Regions from separate parts of the Arthrobacter sp. 05T45 genome, predicted to be linked through region 1. Evidence: riboswitches for the same ligand, from Rfam matches in the RefSeq annotation. Region 1 holds a riboswitch; each other region holds the start of a gene.
The links. Region 1 has a riboswitch for S-adenosylmethionine ahead of AC1DGD_RS17395 (methionine ABC transporter ATP-binding protein). Riboswitches for the same ligand answer to the same signal wherever they lie in the genome.
Positions count from the first base shown of each region.

Region 2: linked by a shared signal. The riboswitch ahead of AC1DGD_RS10120 (aminotransferase class V-fold PLP-dependent enzyme) and the one ahead of AC1DGD_RS17395 (methionine ABC transporter ATP-binding protein) in region 1 are both predicted to bind S-adenosylmethionine.
Region 3: linked by a shared signal. The riboswitch ahead of AC1DGD_RS08350 (bifunctional o-acetylhomoserine/o-acetylserine sulfhydrylase) and the one ahead of AC1DGD_RS17395 (methionine ABC transporter ATP-binding protein) in region 1 are both predicted to bind S-adenosylmethionine.

Region 1 covers NZ_JBFTKI010000022.1:27,532-37,626, reverse strand. Annotated here, with positions in the region: gene AC1DGD_RS17425 (DUF1990 family protein) at 1-191, opposite strand, end outside; gene AC1DGD_RS17420 (MmcQ/YjbR family DNA-binding protein) at 188-598, opposite strand; gene AC1DGD_RS17415 (acyl-CoA dehydrogenase family protein) at 660-1,934, opposite strand; gene AC1DGD_RS17410 (MetQ/NlpA family ABC transporter substrate-binding protein) at 1,962-2,831, opposite strand; gene AC1DGD_RS17405 (LLM class flavin-dependent oxidoreductase) at 2,864-4,306, opposite strand; gene AC1DGD_RS17400 (methionine ABC transporter permease) at 4,353-5,018, opposite strand; gene AC1DGD_RS17395 (methionine ABC transporter ATP-binding protein) at 5,011-5,820, opposite strand; SAM riboswitch class I at 5,960-6,050, opposite strand; gene AC1DGD_RS17390 (CoA-binding protein) at 6,148-6,573, opposite strand; gene acs (acetate--CoA ligase) at 6,881-9,106, shown strand; gene sfnG (dimethylsulfone monooxygenase SfnG) at 9,117-10,095, shown strand, end outside.
Region 2 covers NZ_JBFTKI010000007.1:136,817-146,911, forward strand. Annotated here, with positions in the region: gene AC1DGD_RS10110 (Nramp family divalent metal transporter) at 1-41, opposite strand, end outside; gene AC1DGD_RS10115 (class I SAM-dependent methyltransferase) at 209-1,003, opposite strand; gene AC1DGD_RS10120 (aminotransferase class V-fold PLP-dependent enzyme) at 1,084-2,523, opposite strand; SAM riboswitch class IV at 2,558-2,671, opposite strand; gene hisN (histidinol-phosphatase) at 2,749-3,579, opposite strand; gene rsgA (ribosome small subunit-dependent GTPase A) at 3,656-4,771, opposite strand; gene aroA (3-phosphoshikimate 1-carboxyvinyltransferase) at 4,755-6,161, opposite strand; gene AC1DGD_RS10140 (DoxX family protein) at 6,169-6,717, opposite strand; gene AC1DGD_RS10145 (sigma-70 family RNA polymerase sigma factor) at 6,966-7,718, shown strand; gene rsrA (mycothiol system anti-sigma-R factor) at 7,715-7,975, shown strand; gene AC1DGD_RS10155 (50S ribosomal protein bL37) at 8,073-8,147, opposite strand; gene AC1DGD_RS10160 (PadR family transcriptional regulator) at 8,262-8,900, opposite strand; gene AC1DGD_RS10165 (DUF4097 family beta strand repeat-containing protein) at 8,900-9,727, opposite strand; gene AC1DGD_RS10170 (GDSL-type esterase/lipase family protein) at 9,878-10,095, opposite strand, start outside.
Region 3 covers NZ_JBFTKI010000005.1:191,538-201,632, forward strand. Annotated here, with positions in the region: gene AC1DGD_RS08325 (CoA-acylating methylmalonate-semialdehyde dehydrogenase) at 1-1,153, opposite strand, end outside; gene mmsB (3-hydroxyisobutyrate dehydrogenase) at 1,222-2,124, opposite strand; gene AC1DGD_RS08335 (LysR family transcriptional regulator) at 2,326-3,225, shown strand; gene AC1DGD_RS08340 (MFS transporter) at 3,365-4,747, opposite strand; gene metX (homoserine O-acetyltransferase MetX) at 4,914-6,053, opposite strand; SAM riboswitch class IV at 6,065-6,180, opposite strand; gene AC1DGD_RS08350 (bifunctional o-acetylhomoserine/o-acetylserine sulfhydrylase) at 6,364-7,680, opposite strand; SAM riboswitch class IV at 7,742-7,857, opposite strand; gene AC1DGD_RS08355 (VOC family protein) at 8,027-8,665, shown strand; gene AC1DGD_RS08360 (CPBP family intramembrane glutamic endopeptidase) at 8,840-9,607, opposite strand; gene AC1DGD_RS08365 (histidine phosphatase family protein) at 9,708-10,095, shown strand, end outside.

The DNA of each region.
Region 1 (10,095 bases):
AGCCCGGAGCGTCTCTGCAGCTGCCAGGTCAGAATCCCCTGCGCCACCCTCCGGTACAGTGCCGGGCCGTCGCCGAGGTACGCCCGGGACACCAGGCAGGGAAAGCCTGCCGGAGCCTGGCCATGCTCAGTGGAGCCAATGCCCGGATAGTTCAGCCCGTCCCGCGCGCCGGCACCAGGATCACCGCTCATGTGTCCTCGCCCCTGGCCAGTCCCGCCCAGCCCAGCTGTTCCCGCTGCTTCCGGCTGAACGAGGCGACCACCAGGTCATAGGAATCCTCCACCATGTCCCGGATCATGCCGTCCGGCAACGATCCGTCCAGCCGGACCCCGTTCCAGTGCGTCTTGTTCATATGCCAGGCGCCGGTGATTTCCGGGTGGATGGCCCGCAGCTGTTCGGCCAGGGCCGGCTCGCATTTGAGGCTCACGGACCAGTCGGCCGGGTCCATGGCCGATGCCGCGAACATCTTGGCGTCCTGCCTCGTGCCGCCGGCGATCCCCGCCCGCACCTTGAAAACCGATGTCTCCGGGCCGAAAGGAAAATCCTCAAACGCACCGGGGAAGCTCAGGCAGATCTCGCGGAGGGTGGCAACGTCCATGGCACGAGCCTATCCGGCTGCGGCCTGCCCGGCTGCGCGGGCTATCCGGCTGCGGCCCGCCTCACCCTGCCTGCGCGGCGGTGCGGGCGTCGCCGATGCTGTGCAGCCCTTCGGGAGTGGTGCCGTTGACTTCGTAGTCGCCCACGGTGCGGGCCTTGAACACAGCGGGGTTGTGGGTGGAAACGGTCCTGGCGTTGCGCCAGTGCCGGTCCAGCGATTTCGACTTCGACGTGGCGGACGCCCCGGTGACGTCGAAGAGCTGCTGGGCCGCGGACTGGACGAGTTCGGGCACCAGAAGCTGCGCCTTTTCCACCGCGATCTCGCCGCGGACGTAGCGTTGTTCCGGGGTGAGATCCAGGTTCTGGTCCGCGCCGGCGTCGAGCTCCCGGGCGGCGGCCAGCACCACGGATTCCGCCGCGAAGACCTTGGCCGAGAGCTGGCCGATGAGCTGCAGGATCAGCGGGTCGTGGCGGAACAGTTCGCCGGAGCTGGTGTTGAAGGTGCGCTTGCGGTCGCGGACCAGCGCCCTCGCGTCGGCCAGCGCCGCCCGGCCGATGCCCGCCAGGACGGCGAGCAGGACCAGCTGGAAGAAGGCCGGCTCGTGCGTGGTGGATTCCGAGCGCCGGATGATGTTGGTGTCCGGCACCACGGCGTCACGGAAAATCGTGGTGCCGGTGCCGGTCAGCTGCTGGCCGAACCCGTCCCAGTCGTCGAGGATTTCCACTCCGGGCTGGGTGGTGCTGACCACGGCGTACTGGCGGCCCTCCACGCCCGCGGTGCTGGCCATGACGGCAATCCACTCGGCGAAGATGGTGCCGGTGGTGTAGTACTTCCTGCCGTTCAAGAGCCAGTCCCCGCCGTGGCGGGTCAGCTTGGTTCCGGTGGTGCCGAGGACATTGCCGGATTTCTCCGTGGCGGCGTTTCCAAAGATCTCGCCGGCCACCACTTTCGGGTACCAGCGGTTCCGGAAGTCCGCGGATTCCAGACCGACGGTTTCCACGAACGCGAAGTGCGAGCGGTAGAGGTGGGCCACGGAGGAATCCGCCTCGGCGAGTTCGATGAGCAGCCGGAAGAAGGGCTCAAAGCCGATGCCGTCGCCCCCGTGTTCCGTGGGCACCCGCAGCCGGCCGAAGCCTTCCTCGTTCAGCCAGCGGACCTGTTCGAAGGGCAGGACCCTGTCCTGCTCGCGGGCCAGCGCGCCCTCCGCGATCCGGGCAAACACGGGCCGGAAACGCTGCGCCAGCCTCTCGTAGGCGGCTTCGGCCGACGGCGCCTCGATGTAGGCGGCTGCGACCGATGGTGCTGCGGGGGCTGTGGTCTCTGGTGCGTAGGACATGCGTTCCCTTGGTTGCTGGTGGCCGGGCTAGAGCTTAGCGGCGTCGGCGGCGGGATCCTGGTCCCAGGGGGTGGGCAGGATGCCCTTCTGGTAGCTGGCAAACCAGGCCTTGACCTCCGGGGACTGGAAGGCGGCCTTGAGGGCCGCGGCCTTCTCCGACCCGGCAAAATCCTTCCGCCCGGCAACCACGATCCGGAACGGGACCTGGTCCGCATCCGTTTCGAAGGCCAGCGCGTCGTCCTTGCTGTGCGCGGCATCCGCGGCCATCCGGGCGACCAGGAAGCCGGCGTCGACATCGGAAAGGGTCTTGGCGAGGGACTGCTGGTCCACTTCCACGAACTGCAGCTTCTTCGGGTTGGCTGTGATGTTCTTTTGCGAGGTGTGGATCACGGTGGCGTCAGACAGTTCCAGCAGGCCGGCGTCGCGCAGCATGAACAGGGCACGGCCGTTGTTCGCCGGGTCCACGGGAATGCCGATCTTGGCGCCGTCCGGGAGCTCGTTCAGGGACTTGTACTTGTCAGACCAGATGCCGCCCGGGGCGCTGTAGACGTAGAACAGTCCCACGTTCTCCAGGCCCTTGTCCTGGTTGAACTGCTTCAGGTAGGCGTTGTGCTGGAAGAAGTTGGCGTCGAATTCGCCGTTGGCCACGGCCAGGTTGGGCTGGATGATGTCCGTGACGTACGTGGGCTCCAGGGTCCAGCCCTGGGCCGCGAGCAGCTTCTGGGCCAGCTTGGTCGGTTCCTGGTACGGGGCGGACTCGGTGACGATAATCTTGATCGTCTTGCCGCCGCTGGCGCCGGCACCGCCGGGGTTGGTGAGGCCGCAGCCGGTCAGTGCTGCGGCGGAGACAGCACCGGCGCCGGCGAGGGCATATTTGAGGAAATTTCTACGCTGCATGGTCTTGGTCCTTTGTGGTGGTTCGCGCTGGGCTATGACTGGGCGGTAACGCTGACGCGCTGGTTTTCGGCCGCCGCGGAGAAATCGGTGAAGGCTCCCCGGAAGGCCGCCGCGGGATGGCGTCCGTTGAGCCGCGGCCCGGCGCCGAAGAGCTTCTCGCGCAGGGTTCCCGGCGCGTAGCCGGTCTGGGCGAGGCCGCGGCTGCGCAGTTCCGGCAGCACACCGTCGATGAAGTCGGTGTAGGAGCCGGGGATGGTCTGGTTGATGATGTTGATGCCGTCGATTCCGGCGTCCTGCCACTGCTCGAGACGGTCGGCAATCTGGTCCGGCGTTCCCACCACCCGGTTGGCCCGGCTGCGGTAGAGCGCAATGTCGCGGAGGGTGGGGTTGCCGCCGCGGACGGAGGCGCGGATAGCCGTGAGATGTCCCTGGCTGCCTTCCGTTTCAAGGTCCCCGAGCGGGGTGTCCAGCGGCAGGCCGCCGAGGTCGACGCCGAACCCGCCGCCCACGTGGGCCAGCAGGGCCTCAATGTCCAGGCTGTCCTCGAGCTCGTCGGCTTTGCGGTTCGCCTCGGCTTCGGTGCCGCCCACCACGAAGTGCATGCCCTGGAGGAACTTCACGTCATCCGGATGGCGGCCGGCGGCAACGGCCTGTTCCCGGACGGCCGCGGTGTACTTCGCGGCCACCTCGGTGCTCGGCGCGAGGGTGAAGGTGGCCTCGGCGTTGGCGGCGCAGAACTGCTGGCCGCGGCCGGAGCTCCCGGCCTGGAAAAGCACCGGGGTGCGTTGCGGCGAAGGGGCCGCGAGGTGGGGTCCGTCGATCGAGTACCGGGGCCCGCGGTGGTAGATCTTGCTGACTTTCTCCGGGTCCGCGTGGACCCCGGTCGCCTTGTCCCGGAGCAGCGCGTCGTCTTCCCAGGACCCTTCCCACAATTTGTAGGCGGCCTCGACGTATTCGTCCGCCCAGTCGTAGCGTTCGTCATGCTTGGTCAGCTCGGTGGCGTTGAAGTTCCGGTGCGCGTTTTCCAGCACGCTGGTGACGATGTTCCAGGCCACGCGGCCGCCGCTGATGTGGTCCAGCGTGGACATTTGCCGGGCGAACTGGAACGGATGGCTTTGAATCACCGACGACGTCGCGGCCAGCCCGATCTCCCGCGTTCCCGTGGCGAGCGCGGACAGCAGGATGAGGGGGTCGTTGGACGGCACCTGCAGGCCCTTTTTCAGCAGCGATGCCCACCCGCCGTCGTAGTCGCCGTAGAGACCGACGACGTCGGCGAAGAAGATCGCGTCAAACTTGGCGCCTTCGAGCTGGCGGGCCAGGTCGATCCAGAGCTGGAGTTCGTTGAACCGGTGCTGCTGGGCTTCCGGGCGCCGCCACTGGCCGCCCATGATGTGGCTGGACGTGTTCATCACGAAGGCGCTGATCAGCAGGCGCGGGCGGGGTCCGTCGAAACGGGTACTGGGTGTTGAAGTCATGGGGTGCTTTCCGCTGTGGGAGGTGGGACGAGGGTGCTGCCGGCGCTCAGAGGCGCTTGTCCAGGCGGCGGGCAACATAGGATCCGCCCAGCTGAACGATGGTGACCAGCAGGATCATCAGGACAATGGCGGTGATCATGAGCGGCGTTTCGTAGCGGTAATAGCCGTACCGGATGGCGAAGTCGCCGATTCCGCCGCCGCCCACCAGTCCGGCCATCGCCGAGTAGGAGATGAAGCTGACGGTCATGATGGTGATGGAGCTGACGAGTCCTGGCTTCGCCTCCACAATCAGGACGTCCCGGACGATCTGGGACCGGCTGGCGCCCATGGACCGTGCCGCTTCGACCACTCCGCCGCCGAGCTGGCTCAGGTTCTGTTCCACGAAGCGGGCGAAATACGGAATGGCGTTGAGGGTCAGCGGGACAATGACGGCGGCCGTGCCGATGGTCGTGCCGACAATGAACCTGGTCACGGGAATGATCGCGATCAGCAGGATCAGGAACGGGAACGAGCGGAGCAGGTTGACCAGCCCGTCCAGGACCCGGTGCAGCTTTGGCCTGTGCTTGAGCCCGTTGGGACCGATGGTGTAGAGCAGGACACCCAGCGGTGTCCCGAGCAGCACCGCCAGCGGGATGGCCACCAGCAGCATGGTGAGGGTCTGTCCCATGGCGACGCCGATTTCGGGCAGGACTTCCAGGATGCGGTCAAACATTGATCAGGCCCTCCGACGCGGCTGTGGTGTGGGTGCCCCTCCCGGAGCGGTCCAGCTGGATCTCATCGGAGACCAGGTAGCGGCCGATCGACGTCGCCGGGTGGAAACCGGGGCGCTGGAGTTCGGCGAGGTCGAACTGCTCCACCACCCGGCCTTCTTCCATGACCGCGACGTTGTCCGCGATGGCCTTGATGACATTCATCTCGTGGGTGACCACCACGATTGTGATGCCGAATTCGGCGTTGACGTCGGCCAGGTATTGCAGGACCGATGACGTCGTCCGGGGATCCACGGCCGACGTCGGCTCGTCGCAGAGCAGCACTTTGGGCCCGGTGGCAAGGGCGCGGGCGATCGCCACCCGCTGTTTCTGGCCCCCGGAGAGTTTGGCCGGATACGTTCCCGCTTTGTCGGCGAGGTCCACGATTTCCAGGGTTTCGGCGGCCCGCCGCCGGCGTTCCGCCTTCCCGACGCCGGCGAACTTCAGGGACAGCTCCACATTTTCCTGGGCTGTGAGGTTGTTGAGGAGATTGAAGTGCTGGAAAATCATGCCGATGTCATGCCGCTTGGTCCGGAGCTCGGCGTCGGACAGGGTCACCAGGTCCATGCCGTCCACCAGGACGCGGCCCGACGTCGGGCGCTCGAGGAGGTTGATGTTGCGCAGCAGCGTGGATTTGCCGGCGCCGGAGAACCCGATGATGCCCTGGATGGTGCCCCGCCTGATGTGCAGGCTCACGTCATCGACGGCCGTGAAAGGTCCCGCGGCCGAAGCGAATGACGTGCTGACGTTCTGGATCTCGATCACAGGCCCCCACCTGCTCGGGGCCGCGGCGCTGCCGCTGTCTGCGTGTTCATGATTTCCTCCGGGCTCGCCCGAGGAAAGCCCTGGGTCCTGGCTTCCGGGCAGCGCTGAGCGAAGCCGGGGAGCCTCAGAACACAGTGGTTCTCCATCGGTCCTGGCGGTAGCACCGTCCTCAAAGGAGGGGGTTGCTGCGGCGTCACGGAGCCAGATCTCTCAGCCGCTCGGGATGGTTACGAGTCCATCTCACACGGCAGGAGGCCGGATACAGAAAAAGCCGGTCACATTTTGTAACCGACTCTTCCCGATCTGTTGATCGTCATTCCCGGGCCGTTAGATGCCCACGCGCCAGCCTTCGCGGGCGGGGCACGCGTTCACGACGACGTCCAGCCCGGCGGCCTTGGCCCGGTCCGTCGCGGCGTCGTCGAAGACGCCCAGCTGCAGCCAGACGGCCTTGGCGCCTACTGCGATGGCCTCGTCTATGACTGCGCCCACCCTGTGGGAGTTGACGAAGCAGTCCACGACGTCGATCGGGTGCTTCTCCGCCGGGATGTCAGTCAGGGAACGGTACCCCTTCTCGCCGTGGACGTCGTCGCCCGGAAGGTTGACCGGAATGATGGTCATGCCCATCCGGTCCCGGACATAGAGGGAGACCTCATACGCCGAGCGCCATTCGTTGGTGGTGAGGCCGACCACCGCCCACGTGCCTTTGGTTCGCATGAGGCGGTCAATGACTGCCGGATCGTTAACATGGGCCATGCATCAACCTTACTCCTGCGACCTTTCCGGGCAATTGTCGAATAAATGAATGATTTGGGTCGGACCCACGCCGGGTGAACGAATATTACGGCGCTCCCGGACGCCGATTTTGTGGAATCGTGCATCTGAAGTTCTAGTAGGTAGTGACCATCCCGAGCGGCCGAGAGACCTGGATCGATGACGCCGCAGCAACCCCCCGGTGACGTGGGACGACCATTCCCACGCCACCGCTCCGCCCTCCTTCGGTGAAATTCGAGGGAGCCGGAGCAACCAAGGGTGCTACTGCCAGGACCGATGGAGTGCAGCAATGACCCCTGAGAATTCTTCCGCCCTGCCCACCTTTGCCCGGCCTGCGTCCGAGGCATTCCCCCAAACCACTTCGGACGCGACGGCGAACGAAGCAGGGCTGCGTGACGCGGCCGGCTCCTCTCGCGGCTCTTCGGGATGGTCCCTGAACGAGTCCACGGACGGCGCAGTGCACGGCGTCCCCGCCGATGGGCCGGCGCGTCACCGCAGCACCACCTCCGGAAACCACCTTCCCCGGCACAGCGGCGCCGCGACCGCGGGAACTGTCCAGGCAGAGACGGTTGCGTTCTGGGAAACCCAGGCTCTCCGCCTCGACTGGGCGGACCTGCCCGGCGGCGCGACGGAGCAAACCAAGCCCTGGCACACCGCGCACCGCCGGGTCCCGGCCGACGTCGAGGCCGGCACCGGACCGCAGATCACCTGGTTCGAAGGGGGCAGGCTCAATGTCGCCTACAACTGCGTCGACCGCCACGTAGCGGCGGGGCGCGGAGACAAGGTGGCCCTGCACTTTGAGGGCGAGCCCGGCGACCGCCGTGCCGTCACCTACGCCGGACTCCAGCGCGAGGTCTCCAAAGCCGCCAATGCCCTCCTGGATCTCGGCATCACCAAGGGCGACCGGGTGGTCATCTACCTCCCCGTCATCCCCGAAACCGTGATCATCACCCTCGCAGTGGCCCGGATCGGTGCCATCCATTCCCTGGTCTTCGGCGGATTCTCTGCCGAGGCCCTGAAGTTCCGGGTGGAGGACACCGGCGCCAAGCTCCTGGTCACCACCGACGGCCAGTTCCGCCGCGGCACCGCCGTGCCGGTCAAGGACAACGCGGACGCCGCCGTCTCCGGCGACAACGCCATCGAACACGTCCTGGTGGTCAACCGGACCACTCCCGCGGACGAGCTGGACACCGTCCCGATGACCGCCGGCCGCGATGTGTGGTGGCACGACGCCGTCGGCACCGCCTCCGAGACTCACGAAGCCGAGGCGTTCGACGCCGAGACGCCGCTGTTCATCATGTACACCTCCGGCACCACCGGCAAGCCCAAGGGCCTGGTCCACACCTCCGGCGGCTACCTCACACAGGCGTCATGGAGCTTCGAGCACCTGTTCAGCAACCCCGACCCCGCGCTGCGGGAGAAGGACGTGCACTGGTGCACGGCCGACCTCGCCTGGGTCACCGCGCACACCTATGAGCTCTACGGCCCGCTCTCCAACGGCGCCACGCAGGTCATCTTCGAGGGCACGCCCAACACCCCGCACCCGGGCCGGCACTTTGAGATCATCGAACGCTACGCGGTCACGCAGTATTACACCGCGCCCACCCTGGTCCGCTCCCTCATGGGCTGGTTCCCGGACGGCGTCCCGGACACGTACGACCTCTCCTCTATCCGTCTTCTCGGCACGGTAGGCGAGGCCATCAACCCCGAGGCCTGGCGCTGGTTCCGGACCAACATCGGCGCCGGCACCGCCCCCGTGGTGGACACGTGGTGGCAGTCCGAAACCGGCGCCACCATCCTCTCCCCGGCACCGACGGACGCCGCGTTCAAGCCCGGCTGCGCGGCCCGCCCGCTGCCCGGCGTCAGCACGCGCATCGTGGACGACGCCGGCAACACGGTGCCGCCCGGCGTCCAGGGTTTCATCGTGGTGGACTCCCCCGGCCCGGCGATCGCCCGGACGGTCTGGGGCAACCCGCGCCGCTACTTCGATTCGTACTGGCGCCAATACGCCGAGCAGGGCTGGTTCCTCGCCGGTGACGGCGCCAAGTATGACGACGACGGCGACATCTGGATCCTCGGGCGGGTGGATGACACCCTCAACGTCTCCGGACACCTGCTCTCCACCATCGAGGTCGAATCGGCGCTCGTCACCCACCCGGACGTGGTGGAGGCCGGCGTCTGCCCGGTCGCGGACCCAAAGACCGGCCACGCGATCGTCGCGTTCGTGGTGCTGAAGGATTCGGCGGCCACCCCCGACATCCAGGGTGTGCTGAAGGCGCACGTCGCGAAGCAGATCGGGCCGATCGCCAAGCCGCGGGACGTCGTCGTCGTTCCCGACGTGCCGAAAACCCGCAGCGGCAAGATCATGCGCCGGCTGCTGACCCAGCTGTTCGAAGGCACAACGCTCGGCGACACCACCTCGCTGCAGAACGAACCATCCATCGCGGGCATCCAGGATGTGCTGCGCGACCGCGCCGCGGAAATCCTGGCACCAGCAAGCCCCACCCGGAAGTAAAGGAACACCCATGACTGAGATCAGCAACGTCGCCCGTCTTTCCGAACCGCTCAAGTTCGCCTACTGGGTCCCCAACGTCTCCGGCGGCCTGGTGGTATCCACCATCGAACAGCGCACCGGCTGGGACTTCGAATACAACAAGAAGCTGGCCAGGATCGCGGAGAACTCCGGCTTCGAATACGCCCTGACCCAGACCCGGTACGCCGCCTCCTACGGCGCGGACAAACAGCACGAGGCCACCTCGTTCAGCCTGGCGCTGCTGGCCGCCACCGAGCGCCTCAAGGTGATCTCCGCCGTCCATCCGGGCATGTGGCACCCCGGCGTGCTGGCGAAGTACATCATCACCGCGGACCACATCTCCAACGGCCGCGCCGCCGTGAACATCGTCTCCGGCTGGCTCAAGGACGAATTCACCAACTTCGGCCTCGAATGGCTCGAACACGACGAGCGCTACGTCCGCACCGAGGAATTCATCAAGGTCCTCCGCGGGCTCTGGACCGAGCAGGACTACAGCCAGTCCGGCAAGTACTACAACATCACCGACTTCACCCTGAACCCGGCACCGGTGGACGTGCCGGGCCGGGCGCACCCGGAGATCTTCTTCGGCGGCAACTCCACGGCCGCGCAGGCCACCGCCGGCCGGGTGGCTGACTGGTACTTCTCCAACGGCAAGGACCTCGACGGGTTCAAGGAGAACATCGCCGGCGTCGTGGCGGCGTCAGGTGCCGCCGGTCGCGGCACGGAAGGTGCCCTCCCCTCCCCCAAGTTCGGCCTCAACGGCTTCGTGATCGCCCGGGATTCCGAGAAGGAAGCCCGCGACACGCTCCGCGAGATCGTCGAGAAGGCGCACAAGCCCGCCGTCGAGGGGTTCCGCGCCGCCGTCCAGGAAGCCGGGGCGGCCACCAAGGACGGCAAGGGCATGTGGGCCGACTCGAGCTTCGAGGACCTGGTCCAGTACAACGACGGCTTCAAGACCCAGCTGATCGGCA
Region 2 (10,095 bases), on a different contig from region 1:
GCGTCCTGCGCCGGTTGCCCGTGTCCCGTTAGCTCCAGCACTGCCAGCTCCTGTGATTGGCGCGTCGGCGTTGACGCGATGATCGGCGCCGGCCGGAAAACAGCCGGTGTCAAAGTTTCGTGTGCCTATAAGAAATTATTAGGCATACCGAAACAATAAGCCCGGCGGGCGCTGCGTGCAATCCGGGGGAATCCGGGGTGAGCGTGCATCAGGCCCGGAAGGCCCGCCACGTCTGGGTCACGTATGGCAGCCGGAGCACCTCGCCTGGGGTGTGCCCCAGATGCTCGTGCAGGTACCAGGCGAGGTTGGCTGTGACCTTGGCCCGGGTGGAGTCCGATGCCGCGAGATAGTAGCTGCGGGACTTGGCCAACTCCTGGATGTCCTCCGCCGTGACGGAATCCTCCCAGCGCGTCAGGTGGCTCTCCAGTCCGGTGAACTCGGGGCCCACGGCCGGACGGAAGTTTGGCTTGTGGACGTCCCCTGCATGCATGATCCGGGAGAGCCGGTGCACCCAGGGCACGCTGGTGTCCAGCTGGTTCCAGATCAGGCCCAGCACGCCGTGCGGCCGCAGGATCCGGGCAATCTCGGTGCTGGCCAGGCCGGGGTCGCACCAGTGCCACGCCTGGGCGACCGTGACCAGGTCAAAGGACTCCGGCTCGAGACCGGTGTCCTCGGCGCTGCCCTCGATGGCGGTGACGTCCGGCAGGGTCCGGCGCAACTGCTCAAGCATGTCGGCAGAGGGGTCCACGGCCACCGTGGCCAGTCCGCGTACTGCCAAAAGGGAGGTGAACTTCCCGGTGCCAGCGCCAATGTCCGCGGCGTCCCTGGCTCCCGCCGGGACCAGCCAGTCGGCTGACTCCTGCGGATAGCCGGGGCGGACGCGCTCGTAGTGCTCCCCGCCGTCCTGGAAGCTTTGTCCGAGTTCCTGGCGCCGCTCGCTGTGCAGCTTCGGTCCGCTGTGGAGCCTAGCTCCGCTGTGCAGCCTGGGGCCGGCGCTTGCCACGTGCGATCTCCTTCGGGAAGGTCCTGCTGGTTTCAGATACCTTTCGAATTTACCGCACCCGCGCCGGGCCCCGATCCTGCCTAGTCGAGGGTGCAGGGCGCAGCGCCGGCGGTGCCCGGGGTGTTCGGCGCCCAGTGGGGATAGCTGCGGGTATCGTTGGCCGGCACCCAGCGGCCCGCGTCCACCACGTAATCCCAGCCGAGTCCGTTCTGCCGCAGCTGCTGCAGGCCGGCCAGCAGGCGTTCGGCGTCCTCCAGCCGTGAGCCGAGGCCGAAGCTGGCCCGCAGGGAGCCGGCGGGCAGGCCGAGCCGCTTGAGCAGCGGGTGGGCGCAGAAGCGGCCGTCGCGCAGGCCAATGCCGTGTTCGGCCGACAGGTAGGCGGCCACCAGTCCGGCGTCGTAGCCTTCCACGGAAAAGTTCACGACGCCGATCGTGCCGGTGTCCGGCTGATCGCCTCCAGTGGAAGAAGCGAAGGAAGAATCGGAAGCCGAATCGGCAAAGATCCGGTGCACGGTTACTCCCTCGATGCCCTGGAGGCCCTCGACGAGGAAGGACCGGATGGCGTCCTCGTGGGCCTGCCACTGCTCCGGGTCCAGGGCCGCAATGACCTGGGTGGCACGGGCGAGGGCCGCCGCGCCGAGGACGTTCGGCGAGCCGCCCTCGTGCCGGGCAGGTCCCGTGGTCCAGCTGACGGAGTCGAGCCGGGCATCGCGAACCGCGCCGCCGCCGGCCAGGTGCGGGGTGCCGGCGTCGAGCCAGTCCGTCCGCCCCACCAGCACGCCGGCGCCGAACGGGGCGTACAGCTTGTGTCCCGAGAAGGCGAGGTAATCGACGTCGTCCGCGGCGATATTGATCCGCCGGTGCGGGGCGAGCTGGGCGGCGTCGACAACGATCCTGGCGCCGTATTCGTGCGCCAGTGCGGCCAGGGTCCGGATCGGGAGGATCTCCCCGGTGACGTTGGAGGCGCCGGTGACGGCCAGCAGGCCGACGCCGCCGCGGGCGAGTTCGTCGCGCAGCCGGTCCACGGTGGCCGCGAGGGTGGCGGCGGCCACGACGCTGCGGTGCGGGACATTCTGCCAGGGCAGGAGGTTGGCGTGGTGTTCGATGTCGAGGTAGAGGACCTCGCCCGCGGGCCGCCCGTCGCGCAGCGGCAGGCAGCCGGCCAGCAGGTTCAGGGAATCGGTGGTGTTGCGCGTGAAGATCACGGAATCGCCGGGCCGGCCGCCCACGAAGTCCCGCACGATGTCCCGGGCGTTCTCGTAGACGGAGGTGCTGATCTGTGATGCGTAGCCGGCGCCGCGGTGCACGCTTGCGTAGTACGGCAGGATTTCGTTCAGGTAGGCCGAGACCACGGACAGGGCCGGTGCGGAGGCGCCGTAGTCGAGGTTGGCGTAGCGCGCGTGGCCGCCGGTGATCAGCGGGGCCTGGATTTCGGCCCCGGTGACGGCTGCCAGGGGGCGGGCCGCGAGGGCAAGCCGTGCATGGAATTCAGGGGCAACGGGGAAAATGGCAGTTGTCATGGGACCTCACTCGAACAGGACCCCACACCGTGGGAATCCGCGCTTGCCGGGTCCGTTCCGGACCGGCCAGGTCGTCACCCGGGGCACCCCACCGCGACTGGAGGGTTGCCGGCCAGCAAACCGGGGTTTAGCGCTGGCACTCGTGACCTGCATCGAGCGTAGGACATCGGCGCAGCCGGGGAAAAGGCGGCCGCCGATTGTGAAGCGGATTATTACGGGCGCGGATCAGTTGTTCGGGTGGGCCTGGAAGAGGTCGTCGAGTCCGGGGTTGAGCCGCTTGAGGACTTCCGAGTGCAGGATCGAATTGGTGGCCAGGGCGTTGCCGCCGAAGGGGCCGTCCTCGCCTTCGAGTGAGGTGAAGCGGCCGCCGGCCTCGGTCACGATCGGCACCAGGGCGGCCATGTCGTAGAGGTTCAGCTCGGGTTCGCAGGCGATGTCCACGGCGCCCTCGGCCACGAGGCAGTACGACCAGAAGTCACCGTAGGCGCGGGTCCGCCACACTTCCTCGGTCAGGCCCAGGAACTCGTCCAGGTTCCCGCGTTCCTTCCAGCCGCCAAGGCTGGAGTAGGACAGCGAGGCGTCCTCGAGATTGGAGACGTTGGATACCTTCAACCGTGTGGCGGCGGCGAGCGAGCGGCCCGTGTAGGCGCCTGCACCCTTGGCGGCCCACCAGCGCTTGCCCAGTGCCGGCGCGCTGACGACGCCGACCACCGGCTCGCCTTCATCGACGAGGGCGATCAGGGTGGCCCAGACCGGGACGCCGCGGACAAAGTTCTTCGTGCCGTCGATCGGGTCGATGATCCACCGGCGGGAACCGTGGCCCGAGCTGCCGAACTCTTCGCCCAGGACCGCGTCACGCGGACGTGACCGGGAGAGCTGGCCGCGGATGGCCTCTTCCGCGGATTTGTCGGCATCGGTGACGGGTGTGAGGTCGGGCTTCGTCTCGATCCGAAGGTCGAGCGCCTTGAAGCGGCTCATGGTCTGGGAATCGACCGAATCTGCCAGTACATGGGCAAGGCGCAGGTCATCGTTGTAGCTCGAAGCGGGTTGGCTCATGGTTCCAAACTACCGTCAAACCGGGCCGCTGGGCGGGAGGCCGCGGCTCGGCGCCGCCGCCCCGTTGCCGGTCCGGCTAGGAGACGGTGCCCAGTTCCTTGGTTTCCTGCGCTTCCATCCGCGGGTCCGTGCCCAGCAGCCGGCGCAGGGACGCGAGCCTGGCCGGTCCCGAGGGCCCCGCGTGCCCGGCCGCAACCCACTTGTCGACGCCGCAGTTGACGGCGGTGGAGTCATGCTTGCAGCCGCGTTCGCAATCATCGGTGCCCGGTTCCAGGTCCGGGAAGGAACGCAGGATCCGGTCCGGGTCCACGTGGGCCAGGCCGAAGGACCGGATGCCGGGGGTGTCGATGATCCAGCTGCCGGCCGGGGCATCGTTGACTTTGAGCGCCAGTGCCGAGGAGGACGTGTGGCGGCCGCGGCCGGTTACCGCGTTCACGCCTCCCGTGGCCCGCTCGGCCCCGGTCAGGGCGTTGACCATGGTGGACTTGCCGACGCCGGAATGGCCCAGCATCACGGTGACCTTGCCGTCGAGGTAGTCGCGCAGCTGGGACACCGCGTCCTTGTCGAGCCGGGCGGAGAGCCCGTCGTCGGAGCGGGCGTCGATGCCGGAAGCGGCGGAGTCTGCGGTCTTGGAGATGATGACGGGGAAGTCGAGGTGCTGGTAGTTGGACAGCAGCTCGGCGGGATCCTTGACGTCGGCCTTGGTGACGAGCAGCAGCGGCTCAATGCCGGCGTCGTATGCGGCCACCAGCGCGCGGTCGATGAAACCGGTCCGCGGCTCGGGGTTGGCAGCGGCGACCACCACCACCAGCTGGTCGGCGTTGGCCACGACGGCACGTTCGATCGGGTCCGTGTCGTCGGCGCTGCGGCGCAGCAGCGTCTTGCGGTCCTGGATCCTGACCAGCCGCGCCAGGGTGTCGGGCTCGCCGGTGACATCCCCGACCAGGGAGACGAAGTCGCCGGCAACCACCGGGTTGCGGCGCAGTTCCCGGGCCCGGGCCGCGATGATCTTGCGTTCGTCCGCGGTCCCCTCGCCGACGACGGCGGTGTAGCGGCCGCGGTCAACGGTGATGATGCGTCCGGTGACGGCGTCGTCGTAGCTGGGCCGGTCCTTGGTGCGGGGCCGTGTGCCCTTCTTGTTCGGCCGGATCCGGACGTCGGACTCGTCCCAGGAATCAGTGCTGCGTGCCACCGGCGGTGTCCTCATCTGCGGCGGGTCCCTGGGCCAGCATCGCTTCCCAGAGTTGCGGGAAATCGGGCATGGTTTTGGCCGTGGCTGCGATGTCCTCGACTTCCACGCCGGGTACGGCAAGGCCGAGGATGGCGCCGGCGGTTGCCATGCGGTGGTCCGCGTAGCTGTGCACCACACCGCCGTGCAGCGCGGCCGGGCGGATGATGAGGCCGTCGGGGGTTTCTTCGGCGTCGCCGCCGAGGCGGTTGATTTCGGCGACGAGGGCGGCGAGCCGGTCCGTTTCATGGCCGCGGAGGTGGGCGATGCCGCCCAGCCGTGAGGGGCCGGTGGCGAGGGCGCACAGCGCGGCAACGGTGGGGGCGAGTTCGCTGGTTTCGTCGAAGTCGCCGCCCTTGATCTCCGGGCCTCCGCTGACGGTCAGGGTGCCGCCGTCAACCGTCACCGTGGCGCCCATAGCGGTCAGGATTCCGCGCCAGAGATCACCCACCTGGGTGGTTTCCGCAGGCCAGTTCGGGATCCGCACGGTGCCGCCGGTGGCCAGGGCCGCCGCGAGGAAGGGTCCGGCGTTCGAGAGGTCCTGCTCGATCCGGACGTCGAAGGCGCGGATCGGGCCGGGGGAGACAACCCAGTGGTTCGGCACCGAGTCGTCGACCGCCACGCCCACGCCGCGCAGCACGGCCACGGTCATGTTGATGTGGTCCAGGCTCGGCACGGGCTTGCCGACGTGCTCCAGGTGGAGTCCCTCGGTGAAGCGCGCCCCGGCCAGCAGCAGGGCGGAAACGAACTGGGACGAAGCGCTGGCATCGATGACCAGGTGGCCGCCGCGCACCTCGCCCGAGCCGAGCACCGTGAACGGCAACGACGACGCCGGACCGCCGTCGGGTGCGGTGACTGCCACACCCAGGCCGGCGAGGGCCTCGATAATGGTGCCCATGGGGCGTTTGCGGGCGTGCGGGTCGCCGTCGAAACGGGACTCACCGCGGCGCAGCGCGGCCACCGGCGGCACAAAGCGCATGACCGTGCCGGCCAGGCCGCAGTCGATCGCCGTGTCAGCCGCCGCGGTGTCCATGCTGATCGGGACGATTTCCAGGTCGGGGCCGAAGGCGCCGTCGCCGGGCACTTCCGTGACGGTGGCCCCCAACTGCCGCAGGCCCTCAACCATCAGCGCGGAATCCCGGGAGTGCAGGGGAGCCCGCAGCCGGGAAGGTCCGTCCGCGAGGGCCGCGAGCACGAGGTACCGGTTGGTCAGGGACTTGGATCCGGGAACGGTGACAGTGGCATCGACCGGCCGGGCGGCGAAGGGGGCGGGCCAGTGCGGGCCGGCGTCGGCTGCATGGGCGCCGGCAGGGTGGGACGGGGCAGCGGCAGAAGAGGGGGTGGTGCCAGTCATTACCGTCTTAGGCCCCGGCAGAGTGGTCTACGGCCTTGCGGACGACTTTGTCGGCCTTCTTCAGCTGCTTGTTGGTGGTCTTGCGGGCATCGGCGGCGAGGTGTCCGGCGCTCTTCTTGGCATCGGCGGCCAGGTGCCCGGCGCGCCAGGCCAGGCTGGGCTTGCCGGCGGTATCGACCGCGGCGAGGAGCACGCCGCCGGTGAGGGAGACGTTTTTCAGGAGCTGTTTGCGGCGGGCGTCGCGGGCTTCCTTCGAGGAGATGTCCGCGCTGCGCCATTCGACGTAGCCGTTCAGGAGCGAAATGACGGCGAGCAGGGTGGCCGCCAGCCGGGCGGACTTGCCGAGGGCGAAGCAGACGCCGGCACCGATCTGGGTGCCGCCGATCACGCGTGCCACGACTTTTTCATTTGGCTGGAACGGCAAGGCGTCGGCCGCACGGCGCAACAGGGGGGACAGCTGGGCCGCAGTGTCATCCGCGTTCTTGAGCTTGTCCATGCCGGCGAGGACGAAACTGGAGGCGAGCATGGGCCGGGCGAGAAAGCGGACAAACGACATGAATTTCCTCCTGGATGGACGAACAGCGGCTTCACTGCGGGAGAACCGGTTCTAGTCTTGCACTTTTGCGGAATATTTGCCCGCAGGACGTGGTTGTGAAAGGCAGATCCCAGCAGGCTAACGAAGGCGGAGATTTGACTCTGGTCAAAGACAGGGCGGAACCGGAAGCCGGTTCCGGTCAATCATGGACCCTCGCGCTTCCGGCGGTTCCGGGTGCCCGGCGGAAGGTGACAGTAGACTTGAACGCAATGAGCACCATGGACCCGGCCGTTGCGGCCATGCACGAGGTTGCCGGAAACGACGCCACGCCCACCAAGACACCTGATGCCGGCACGCCCGCCGCTTTGGAGACCGAGGTGGACGGGAAGCCCCTTGATGTCTCCACCGAGTCCGCGGAAGAGCGCCGGGTGCGCTTTGAGCGTGACGCCATGCAGTACGTGGACCAGCTGTATTCGGCGGCCATGAGGATGGCCCGGAACCCCTCCGACGCCGAGGACCTGGTCCAGGAGGCGTATACGAAGGCGTTTTCCGCGTTCCACCAGTACAAGCCCGGAACCAATCTGAAGGCCTGGCTGTACCGCATCCTCACCAACACGTACATCAACCTGTACCGGAAGCGTCAGCGCGAGCCGCTGCAGTCGAATTCGGACACCATTGAGGACTGGCAGCTGGCCCGCGCCGAGTCGCATACGTCCTCGGGACTGCGCTCGGCGGAGGCTGAGGCCCTTGACCACCTGCCCGACTCGGATGTGAAGCGCGCCCTCCAGTCGATTCCGGAGGAATTCCGGCTGGCCGTGTACTTCGCCGACGTCGAGGGTTTCGCGTACAAGGAAATTTCGGACATCATGAACACCCCCATCGGGACCGTCATGTCGCGGCTGCACCGCGGCCGGAAGATGCTGCGGGACATGCTGGGGGACTATGCCGCCGAACGAGGATTCAGGGCCGCCACCGAGTCAAGCGCCGCGGCCGACAGCAACAAACAGGAGAACAGGAAATGAGCGACTGCCAGGGACTGGGCGATTGCGATGACGCCCGGATGCAACGTATCTATGAATATCTGGATGGTGCGCTTACGCGTGCAGACATCGCAGAGATCAAGGACCACCTGGACAGTTGCCCGGAGTGCCTGGAGCAGTATGACCTCGAATGTGTCATCCGCGTGATGGTCAAGCGTTCGTGTACCGAAGCAGCTCCGGAAAACCTCAAGAACTCCATCCTGGACCGGATTCACTCGATCCGGACTGTGGAAGCCTGAGCCGGACTGTGGAAGCCTGAGCCGACATAAACGAATGACCCCGGAATCCGTGAGGATTCCGGGGTCATTCGTCTAAAGCTGTCATTCCAAGCTTTGCTTAGGCGTTGGGGCGCTTACCGTGGTTCGCGCCGCCACGCTTACGGTCACGACGTTTACGTGCACGTTTGCTCATAGCTGGCCTCCTTAATCTTGGTACTCAAAAGAGCTGCCCTCAAGTCTCCCACATCGCGGCACCCGCCGCGAACCGGAGGCCCGTGCTACGCGCCGCGGCCGGTCGGTCCCGGCCTCAGCCCTCCAACGAATTTCGGATCGAGATCCGGGCCTGGTCCAGCACGGTCCTGACCGTTTCGAGCGTGACGGCGGTGACCGGACGGCTCCCGGCATGACGCCGCAGTTCCACCCGCATGTCGTCGCGGAACGCCTGCACCAGCACTTCCGCTTCCTTCAGCCGCCGTTCGCCCTCCGGGGAGTACCACGGGCTTCCCGCGGCGCCGGCAGTGCCCGTCCCGCCGGCAGAACCGGCGGCGCGGGCCGAGGTCCGGGCCGCCTCGGCCGTGGCCGCAAGGTCGGCCCGGAGGCCGCGCATGTTGACGCGGATGTCCTGGCGCAGGTTGTCGGCGAGCCGGCGGACCGACGCCGAGATGTCGTTCTCGACGCCGGCGAGTTCGTCCCGCCGGCGGTTCAGTTCCGTGAGGCCGGCCGGAGTGATGCTGTAGTTGGTGCGGCGGCCTTCCGTCCGGGTGGCGACGAGCCCTTCCTCTTCAAGCTTGCCTAGGCGCGGGTAGATGGTCCCGGCACTGGGGGAGTACGTTCCGCCGAAACGCTCGCTGAGCGCCTTGATCAGCTCGTAGCCGTGCTTGGGGCCCGATTCGAGCAGGGCGAGCAGGTACAGCCGCAGCGCCCCGTGGGCGAAGACGGGAGGCATCAGAGGGCCGTTTCGGTGTCCGGGCTGGGCTGGCCGTGGAAGAGCGACGTCTTTCCCGAGACCGAGTTGGTCCGGACCAGCATCAGCTTGGCGTCCGGTCCCGCGATGGTCTGCACCGTGCCGCCGGGCTGGGCGTACCTCGTGTCATCGATGACCACCGCGCCGCTGGCGGACTTGGCAACGATGTCCACCCCGACGTCGTGCGGCAGCCGGATGGTGACGTCGCCGGAGACCGAATTGGCGCCAAAGTCATGGGTGAAGCCGTGCAGGTCGAAGTTCAGGTCGCCGCTGACGGTGTTCGCCCGGATGTTGCTGAATTCGCCCGAGGCCGTCACCTCGCCGGAGACGCTCTTGGCGGTCAGGACGCCCCGGTGGTTGCGGGCAATCACCTCGCCGCTGACCGTGTTGACGGACAGGTTCCCGGCGGTGCCGTCGGCCAGCACGGACCCCGAGACGGTGTTGAGCCGGGTGTGGCCGCTGAGCCCGGAAACCATGCCGTCGCCGCTCACCGTCCCGGCCTCGACCTCGACGCCGGCCGGCAGGGCGATGCTGATGACCACCGAGTTGCTGCTGCCGTTGTTGACGGTGCTCATCAGGTTCTTGAACCAGCCCTGCGGGCCGTGCAGCTGGTGGCGGACTTCCAAGCGGCCGTTGACGATCGAAACCGACAGCGGATCGCCTTCGATTTCCGAGACCTCGATCCTGGCAACGTCCTCGTCATGGGTGACGATGTCGAAGCGGCCGCGGACAATCCCGAGTTTAAGGGAGTGGACGCCGTCGACGTCGATGGTCTGCGGGCCGGTCACGGTCCACGTGTTCTCTGACATGGTTCCTCCGGAAAGGCGAAAGGGCTGGGGCAACTAACGATATATCGCGACTATGAAGTCACGATATATCGCGCTTGCCGGCAGGTCAAGATATATCGCGAAATCCCTGGAGGGTGTGATCCCGGCGCGGCCGGTTGCCTGCTTGCCCGCCTATTCCGGGGTGTCCAGGCCCAGCCACTGGAACCAGCCGCGGTGCAGCACGAGCCAGGCCATGAGGCCATAGCCGGCCTGGCCGGGCGTGCCGCCGTTGGCCGCGAGGTCCTGGCGCCACTGCTCGTGGTTCAGCAGCGGCGAGAACGTGTCGACATAGAGGTGCTTCCGGCGCGTCGTGACGTCGGCGAAGGCGGTGTTGAGCTCGCCGAGCCTGC
Region 3 (10,095 bases), on a different contig from region 1:
GGACGGGCCCGAAGATCTCGTCGTCGTAGACCTTCATTCCGGGCTTGACGTGGTCGATCAGGCTGACGCCGATGAAGAAGCCGTTGGAGTCGAATTCGTGTTCGCGGCCGTCCACCACCACGGTGGCGCCCTCGTTGGCCGCGCCGGCAACGTAGGAGGCCACCTTGTCGCGGTGCTCGGCCGTGATGAGCGGACCCATCTGGGAGGCCGGGTCTGTGCCCGGGCCGATCGTGAGGGCAGCCATGCGGGTGCTGATCGCCTCCACGAGGTCGTCGGCGATGCTGCCGACCGCGACGAGGACGCTGACTGCCATGCAGCGCTCCCCGGCGGAGCCGTAGGCGGCCGAGACGGCGGCGTCCGCGGCCATGTTGAGGTCCGCGTCCGGCAGGACCACCATGTGGTTCTTCGCCCCACCCAGGGCCTGGACGCGCTTGCCGTGATCGGCGGCGCGCTTGTAGATGGACTGCGCGATCGGCGTCGAGCCGACAAAGCTGATGGCCTTGACCGCCGGGTGTTCCAGCAGGACATCCACGGCTTCCTTGTCCCCGTGGACCACGTTGAGCACCCCTGCCGGCAGCCCGGCCTCAGCGAAGACCTGGGCGATGAAGATGGCGGAGGACGGGTCCTTCTCGCTCGGCTTGAGCAGCACGGTGTTTCCGCAGGCCAGGGCGCTGCCGATCATCCACAGCGGCACCATGGCGGGGAAGTTGAACGGCGTGATGCAGGCGACGACGCCGACCGGCTGGCGGACCGAGTGGACATCGACGCCGCCGGAGACCTGCTCGGAGCGTTCGCCTTTGAGCATGTGGGAGAGCCCGGTGGCGAATTCGATGTTCTCCAGGCCGCGGGTGATTTCACCTTCCGCATCCGAGAGGACCTTGCCGTGCTCGCTGGTGAGCAGGGCCGCGAGTTCGGGCCGGCGCTGCATGAGCAGTTCACGGACCTTGAAGAAGATGGCGGTGCGCCTGGCCAGGCTCGTGGCGCGCCAGCCGGGCAGGGCGGCGCGGGCGGCCTCGATGGCCTCCTCGACGCGGGCGGCGGAGGCCAGGGCGACCTCTTTCTCCTGCTCGCCGGTGGCCGGGTTGAACACGGGGCCGAAGCGCTCGGCGTCGGAGATCAGGGCGCCGTTGATGAAGTGCGGGATGCGTTCCATGGGTGGGTCTCTTTCGTGAGGGGCAGGGCCGTGAAGGGCAGGGCCGTGAAGGGCAGGGCCGTGGGGGGCTAGTTGGCGGACTCGAGGGTGCCGTCGACGAGCTTGACGATCATCGAGCAGTCCTGGCCGGACTGGCCGGAGTCGATGAGGCGCTGGAAAAGCTGCTGGACGTGCTCGCCGAGTTCCAGCGGGGTGCCGGTGTCCCGCGCGGCGCTGATGGCCAGGCCGATGTCCTTGTTGGCCAGTTCGGTGGTGAATGTCGGGGCGAAGTCGTTGTTGGACGCGGCGGTCGGCACGACGCCGGCCACGGGGTACCAGGTGCGCAGCGCCCAGCTGTCGCCGGAGGAGACCGACGCGATGTCCCAGAAGACCTGCTTGTCCAAGCCGAGCCGCTCGGCCAGGACCGCGCCCTCGGCGGTGGAGGCGAGGTTGATGAAGAGCATGAGGTTGTTGCAGATCTTCGCGGCCTGGCCGGTGGTGGCGCCGCCGGTGGGGATGATGTTCGCGGCCATGGGGCGGATGTATTCGGTGGCGTCGGCGACGGCGCCGGCCTCGCCGCCGATCATGAACGTCAGCGTGGCGGCCTTCGCGCCGCTCATGCCGCCGGAGACGGGTGCGTCGACGAAGCGGAAGCCGGCGGCAGCGGCGGCGTCGTGCAGGGCCTGCGCGGAGGCGATGTCAATGGTGGAGGAATCCACCAGGAGGGTCCGGGTGTCCGCGTGGGCAAGGACGCCGTCCTGGCCGAGGTACACGGCGCGGGCGTGCTCACCTTTGGGGAGCATGGTGAAGACGACGTCGGCGCCGGCGACGGCCTCGGCGATGCTGCCGGCGGCCTTGACTCCCCCGGCCTCGGCGGCGGCAACGGCTGCGCTGTTGAGGTCGAAGCCACGGACTTCGTGTCCGGCGTTTGAGAGGTTGACGGACATGGATCCGCCCATGTTTCCGAGTCCGATCCAGGCGATGACTGCCATGGCTTAAGCTCCTTTGCTTGATGTGCTGCCGGGCGCCTCGACGCGCTCCGGCGTGAAAGCCGAAACTCCGGCGCCCCGGTGTCCACCATCACACCCTGTTAGAGTGCAATCAAGGTAAAAAATCACAGATGCCATGTGCACAGATGCACAATCATGGCTCTGGCTCCGCCACACTCGCTGCAGAGGGGGACAATAGTGGACTTGCGCCGGCTTCCGAGCCCCGACGACCTGCTGATCCTGCTGACCGTGGCACGCCTGGGCCGGTTCAACGCCGTGGCCGAGACGCTCGGCACCACCCACACCACCATTTCCCGCCGCGTCCTGGCCCTCGACAAACAGCTCGGCGGCCGGACGCTCGAACGCAACCCGCACGGCTGGGAGCTGACCGAGCTCGGCAGCCAGGCGGTCGCGGCGGCGGAAGCTATCGAGGGCACTCTCAGTGCCCTCTCCAGCAGCATTGCCCGCTCCGGCGACGTGGTCTCCGGCCTGGTCCGGATCAGCACCCCGGACGGCTTCGGCGCCGAATTCCTGGCCCCGGCCCTCGTCCGGCTGCAGCGGGCGAATCCGCTGCTCAACGTCGAACTGCTCAGCGCCACCCGCAAGGTGAGCCAAAACCGCTCCGGTGTGGACCTGGAAGTGGTGGTGGGCAACATGGACACCACCACCGCCCGCGCGATCTTCCTGAGCAACTATTTCCTCAGGCTGTACGCCAGTCCCGGCTATGCGCAGGAGCACGGGCTTCCGGCAACGCTCGACGACGTCCGGCAACACGGCTTTGTCTCCTACGTGGAATCGGCGCTCCAGGTCGCCGAGCTGGGCCACCGTTCAACGCAGCTGCCGGTGCCGCGGTCCAGCTTCCAGGCCACAAGCGTCTTCGCCCAGCTGGAGGCCGTCCGGCGGGGCGCCGGGATAGGCCTGCTCCCCAATTTCCTCGTGGCGGGCCGGCCGGATTTTCTGCCCGTCCTGCCGGACGACTTCCAGCGCCAGCTGCCCATCTGGGCTGTGGCCCGGCCCGAGGCGCTGCGTTCGGCCCCGGTCCGTGCCGTGCTGGAGGCGATTCGCGGCGAAATCCGGGAGCGGCAGGATGTGCTGTCCGCCTGAGGCGCCAGCGCAGCCGAACTGGTGCCTGCGGCGTTAGCCTGCGGCGTTAGCCTGCCGCGTTAACGCAGACTGCCCGGATCCGCGCGGTGCGCGGATCCGGGCAGTCTGCCCCCACCGGGTTTGGTGAGGCCGGTGAGGATTACCGCTTGCTGGCGGCGAGGAGGTCGGCGGTGCCACGGGCGTCAGCGGCGTCGACGTCGCGGAGCGAAATGCCGCGGGTTTCCTTCAGGAAGAACACCGCAACCAAAGTGACCACACAGGCGCCGAGGAGGTAGATGGCGACCGGGACCGAGGACTTGTACTGGCTCAGGAGCGCGACGGCGATGATCGGAGCCAGCGAACCGGCCACAATCGAGGTGACCTGGTAGCCCAGCGAGACACCGGAGTAGCGCATCCGGGTCGGGAACATTTCGGCCATGAGCGCCGGCTGGCCGGCGTACATCAGGGAGTGGAACAGCAGGCCGATGGTGATCGCAGCGAGGATGATGAAGTCGTTCTTGGTATCCATCATCGGGAAGGCGAAGAAGCCCCACGTGCCGCCGAGGATGGCGCCGGCCATGTAGACGGGCTTGCGGCCGACGTTGTCCGAGAGCCTGCCGACCATCGGAATCACGGCGAAGTGGACGAGGTGCGCCACGAGCAGCAGCAGCAGGATCCGCGAGGTGTCCGTCTGGACGACGACCTTCAGGTACGTGATCGAGAACGTGACCACGAGGTAGTAGAGGATGTTCTCGGCGAAGCGCAGGCCCATCGCGGTGAAGACGCCGCGCGGGTAGCGGCGGAATACTTCGGCCACGCCGTAGCCCTTGTTCTCAACCTCGACTTCCTTTTGCGCCTCCAGGAAGATGGGGGCGTCCTGGACCTTGGTGCGGATGTAGTAGCCGACCAGCACGATCACGGCGGAGAGCCAGAAGGCGACGCGCCAGCCCCAGCTGAGGAAGTCGGCGGAGGACAGCACGGAGGACAGTGTGAACAGCACGGCGGTGGCGAGCAGGTTGCCGAGCGGAACGGCAGACTGGGGCCAGCTGGCCCAGAACCCGCGGGACTTGCTGGGGCTGTGCTCGGCGACGAGGAGGACGGCGCCGCCCCATTCGCCGCCGACGGCGAAGCCCTGGGCGAAGCGCAGGAAGACCAGCAGTGCCGGGGCCCAGTAGCCGATCTGCGCGAAGGTGGGCAGGCAGCCCATCAGGAAGGTGGAAACGCCCACCAGGAGGATGCTGACCTGGAGCAGCTGCTTGCGGCCGAACTTGTCGCCGAAGTGGCCAAAGACGATGCCGCCGATCGGGCGGGCGACGAATCCGACGGCGTAGGTCAGGAACGCGGCGATAATGCCGTCGAGTTCCGTGCCCGAATTGGGGAAGAACGTCTTGCCGAAGACCAGCGTGGCGGCGGAGGCGTAGAGGAAGAATTCATACCACTCCACCACCGTGCCGGCCATGGAGGCCGTTACTACCTTCTTCAGTCCGGACGTTTTGACGTCCGGCTCGTCTGCGCGCGTTGTCGCGGCGTTTTCCGTGCTCATGTGAACTCCTTCGGTGTCGCCTTCGACACCCTGCGGACCATTGGACTGAGGACGCCCGTGATGTAGGGCACATGGCGTCATTCCCCATGAGTATGGACGCTCCCGCCCCGAGCCTCAACGGCCATTAGTGCAGAGCGCATCTGCAAAAATGCACAAGCGGGCCGGCCTAGTGGCCGAAGAAGGTCTCCCGGAGCTGCCCGCTGAGCTGGCCGATTTCGGTCAGGAAGCCGTCGTGGCCGATCGGCGCTTCAATGATGTGCAGTTCCGGGCCGCCCGGCAGGGCCTCTGCCAGTTGACGGGACTGGGCCGGGAAATACAGGCGGTCCGAGTCCACGGCCGCCACCAGGAATTCGGCGGTGGCCGGGGCCAGTGCCTCCCCGAGGCTTCCGCGCCCCCGGCACACATCGTGGCTCATGAGGGCTTCGGTGATCGCGATGTAGCTGTTCGCGTCGAAACGCCGGGCCAGTTTGCTGCCCTGGTGGTCCAGGTAGCTTTCCACCTGGTAGCGCCCGCGTCCGGCCAGCGATCCGGCTTCCAGGGGCGTCTCGGACTCCTGGGCGTTGCGGCCAAACCGGCCGTCCAGTTCGGCCGCTGAGCGGTAGGTGATGTGCGCGATGCGCCGGGCGAGGGCGAGCCCTGCTTCGGGTTCCGGGCCGCCGTAGTAGTCCCCGCCCTTGAAGTGGGGGTCCTGGCGGATGGCCAGCGTCTGGGCCTGCGCGAAGGCAATCTGTTCGGCGGTGCTGCTGGCGCCGACGGAAATCACGGCGCAGCGCCGGACCCGGCCGGGAAACGTGACGGCCCATTCAAGGGCGCGCGCGCCGCCGAGCGAGCCGCCCAGCACCGCGTACCAGCTGCCGATGCCCAGGGCATCGGCCAGCCGCGCCTCGGCGGCGGCGGTGTCCCGCAGGGTGACCAGCGGGAACCGGGATCCCCAGGGGCGCCCGTCGGGGGCCGGGGTGGAAGGTCCGGTGGATCCGTAGCAGCCGCCCAGGATGTTGATCGAAACGACGAAATACTTGTCCGTGTCCACGGGAGCCCCGGGTCCGGCGAGCTGTTCCCACCAGCCGGGCTCCCCGCTCTCGCCGCGGGTCACGTGTGTATCGCCGGTCAGGGCGTGTTCAATGAGCACGGCGTTGGAGGCGTCCGCGTTCAGGGTCCCCCAGGTCTCGTAGGCGAGCACCACATCCGGCAACGGAGTCCCGGATTCGAGCTGCAGATCACCGATCCTGACGAACTGGACGGTCCCGTCAGGGGTCCGGGATGGTTTGGTTTCGGGAACACCCGTGCGGGTGACGGCAATCGTCATGTGAGGACCTATCTTCGCGCTTGCCCGCCGTCAGCTGACCGGCAGGCCAGGTCTTCACCCGGGGCACCCCGCCGCAAAAGGAGGGTTGCCGGCCAGCAAGCCGGGGCTGTCGCTGGCACTCATGACCTGGTACGAGTCTACGAAACGGGGTGCGGAAATGACGAAGATTATGACTTCCATGTGACAGCCGGACCCGTCAGCACCGCAGACTCCCCACCTTTGACAGCCGTGACTGGCGGGTCGCCCCGGAGTGCCGGCGATTCCCGGTGTCATGCCCGTAAAGGTGGGGAAATTCGGCGTGGGCTTCGGCCTAGGCGGACTTGGCCGCGCGGAATCCGGCGTCGAGGTCCGCGAGGATGTCGTCAATGTGCTCCAGTCCCACCGAAAGCCGCACCAGTCCGGGGTTCACCCCGGCGATCACCTGCTGTTCGGGCGAGAGCTGGCTGTGGGTGGTCGACGCCGGATGGATCACCAGCGACCGGACATCGCCGATGTTCGCGACGTGCGAGTGCAGTTCGAGGGCATCGACGAACCGCTTGCCGGCCTCCGCTCCCCCGGCAATGTTGAACGCCACGACGGCGCCGGTCCCCTTGGGCCCGTACTTGCGGCCGCGCTCGTACCAGGGGCTGGACGGCAGCCCGGCGTAGGCGACCGATTCGACGTCGTCCCGCCCCTCCAGCCAGTGCGCCACCTTCGTGGCGTTGGCCACGTGGCGCTCGACGCGCAGGCTCAGCGTTTCGATGCCCTGGGCGATGAGGAAGGCGTTGAACGGGGACACCGCGGAGCCGAGGTCGCGCAGGAGCTGGACCCGGGCCTTGAGGATGTAGGAGAGGTTCGCGCCCAGCGCGCCGTCGGCTCCGAGGTCGCGGGCGTAGACCAGGCCGTTGTAGGTGGGGTCCGGGGTGTTGAAGCCGGGGAACCGCTCCGGGTCCTTCCCGAAGTCGAAGTTGCCGGAGTCCACGATCACGCCGGCGATCGCGGCGCCGTGCCCGCCGAGGTACTTGGTGGCGGAATGGACCACGATGTCCGCGCCCCACTCGATCGGCCGGATCAGGTAGGGGGTGGAGAGCGTGTTGTCGACAACCAGCGGCACGCCGGCCTCGTGCGCCACCCGGGAGACGCCCTCGATGTCCAGGACGTCCTGGCGGGGGTTGGAGACCACTTCGCCGAAGAACAGCTTGGTGTTGGGCTGGACGGCGTCCCGCCACTGGTCCAGGTTGTCCGGGTCCGCCACGAAGGTCACGGAGATGCCGAACTTCTTCAGCGTGTGCGCGAGCAGGTTGTAGGTTCCGCCATAGAGGCTGGGGCTGGCCACCACATGGTCCCCGGCCTCGGCGATATTGAGGATGGCGAACGTCTCGGCGGCCTGGCCGGAGCTGAGCAGCAGCGCCGCGAGACCGCCTTCCAGGCTGGCGACGCGCTGTTCGACGGCGTCCTGGGTCGGGTTGCCGATCCGGGTGTAGATGGGCGCGAGCTCGGCGAGCGCAAAGCGGTTCGCGGCGCTTTCGGCGCTGGGGAACACGAACGACGTCGTCTGGTAGATGGGCAGGGAACGCGCGCCGGTGGCGCTGTCCGGCTCCTGGCCGGCGTGGATCTGGCGGGTTTCAAAGGACCAGGCGTTGGACATTGGTGCTCCTCGAGTCACTGGGCACAGCACCGGCCTGGGCTTTCGGCCCGAACCGGAACAGGCGCCGCGCTTGCCCTCCGGCGGGCGCCGGACGGCCAGGTCTTCACCCGGGGCACCCCACCGCGATACGAGGGTTGCCGGCCAGCAAGCCGGGGCTGTGCGCTGGCACTCATGACCTGACTTCAGTGTAGGAATGGCGGCGGAGCCCTGGATAGCTTTGTGACGAAGATGAAGACGGCCGCCGTGACGGAGCATCCGGGGCGCCGCGTTCCGCGCCCCAGGACGTCCCATGACGGTTAGGGGAGCCTAAGCTGAGAGGTCCATCACAAAGTGCCAAGATGATGGCATGCGCATGGATCACGTCTCTTACGCCTGTGAACACGATGGCTTGGCAGCCACCACTGAACGTATTGCGTCTGCCCTCGGCGTTGAAGCCGTGAAGGGTGGAGTGCACCCCCGTTTCGGGACACGCAACATGATTATCCCGCTCGCGGGACACAAGTACCTGGAAGTCGTGGAGGTCCTGAACCACCCGGCCTCCGACAAGGCCCCGTTCGGCCAGGCCGTCCGGGCACGCTCCGAGGCCGGCGGCGGCTGGATGGGCTGGTGCGTCGAGGTTGACGACCTGGCCCCGTTCGAGGAGCGGCTCGGCCGCGCCGCCGTCAACGGCAACCGGAAGTTTCCCGATGGCCGCGAACTGGTCTGGAAGCAGATCGGCATCCTGGGGCTCATCGCCGACCCCCAGGTGCCGTACATGCTCAAGTGGGAGGGCGACCCGGAGTTGCACCCGTCCAACGCCTACGCGAGCGATGTCAAGATGTCCGCACTGACCATTGCCGGTTCGGCCGAGCGCGTCACGGAGTGGCTGGGCGAACCGGTTGAAAAGCCGCTGGAAGACGTGGCCGTGAACTGGATCGCGCCGCACGGTACTCCCGGCATCCTCTCTGTCACCTTCGAGACCGCCTCCGGAGCGGTCACGATCTAACGCTCCACCCGCCCCACGCTTCGGCCGCCATCTCTTAGGTGCCAACGATGTCACCTAGGAGACGGCGGCCGAGATCATTTAAGGCCTGCTCCTAAAAGCAACGCGGGGCCACTTCGCGCCCGTCCGGGGGCTCCGGATGGGCCCGAAGGGACCCCGCCTTGCTTTGCGAGGAACTCAGCCCAGGCCCACGGCCTTGCCGAACAGGCTGAACCCCACGAACGCCACGGTGTCCAGGATGGCGTGGGCGATCACCAGCGGCATCACCCGTTTGGTCCGCGTGTAGACCAGCGCGAAGACGACGCCCATCACCGCGTTGCCGATGAACGGCCCGAACCCCTGGTACAGGTGATAGCTGCCGCGGAGCAGGGCGCTGGCGGCGATGGCCGCCGGCACGCTCCAGCCCAGTTTCCCGAGCCGGTCCAGCAGGTACGCCACCACAATCACTTCCTCGACCACCGCGTGCCGGATCGCGGACAGGACCAGCACCGGCACGGTCCACCAGTACGCGTCCAGGGCGCTGGGGATGATCGCCGTCGTGATCCCCAGCGCCCGGCCGGCGGCGTAGAGCCCCAGGGACGGAATGCCGATGAGCGCGGCGAGTCCGAGACCCTGCAGGAGGTCCTTGCCGGGCCGGGCGAAGTCGAAGCCGATCCTTCGGAACGCCGAGGTTCCGCGCTCACCGGCCGGCCAGTGCTCGGTGAGGAAGTAGATCACCAGGGCCACCGGGACCAGGGCGAAGATGATGTCCAGCAACTGGTAGGTGAGGTCGAAGTATTCGCGTGCGCTCTGTGAGCGGTTCAGGGTGGATGTCCCCTGGGCCAGCGGCGCCGTGGTCATCTTGTCCAGCAACTGCACCAGGGAGTAGATCGCGGACTGCCCCAGCGACAACCCCAGGACAATCAACACTTCGAACCGCAGCCGACGGCGGGAGGGAACCAACATGGTTCTATCTTGCCTGCACTTGCCGATAGTTTGCTGGTGCCCGCATGGTGCCGGCCGCGCCGGCACCCCCGGCTTTTTGGGAGCCCTATGCTTGGGGATTATGAGTGCGCCCCGGAAAATCATCATGATCCGGCACGGCCAGTCTGCCGCCAATGCCGACACCTCGATCTACAACCGTGTTCCGGACTACCGGATCCCGTTGACCGCGCTGGGCCTGGAGCAGGCCACCGCGGCCGGGGAGGAGGTCCGGCGCCAGCTGGACGGCCGCCCGGTGTGCGTCTACGTCTCCCCTTACCTGCGCGCCTACCAGACCCTCGAGGCGCTGAATCTCGGCCCGCTCGTGGAGCGGGTGATCGAGGAACCGCGCCTGCGCGAACAGGACTGGGCCAACTTTCAGATCGCCGGCGACATCGAGGACCAGAAGGAGCTCCGCAACGCCTACGGGCACTTCTTCTACCGCTTCCGCGAGGGCGAGTCCGGTTCCGATG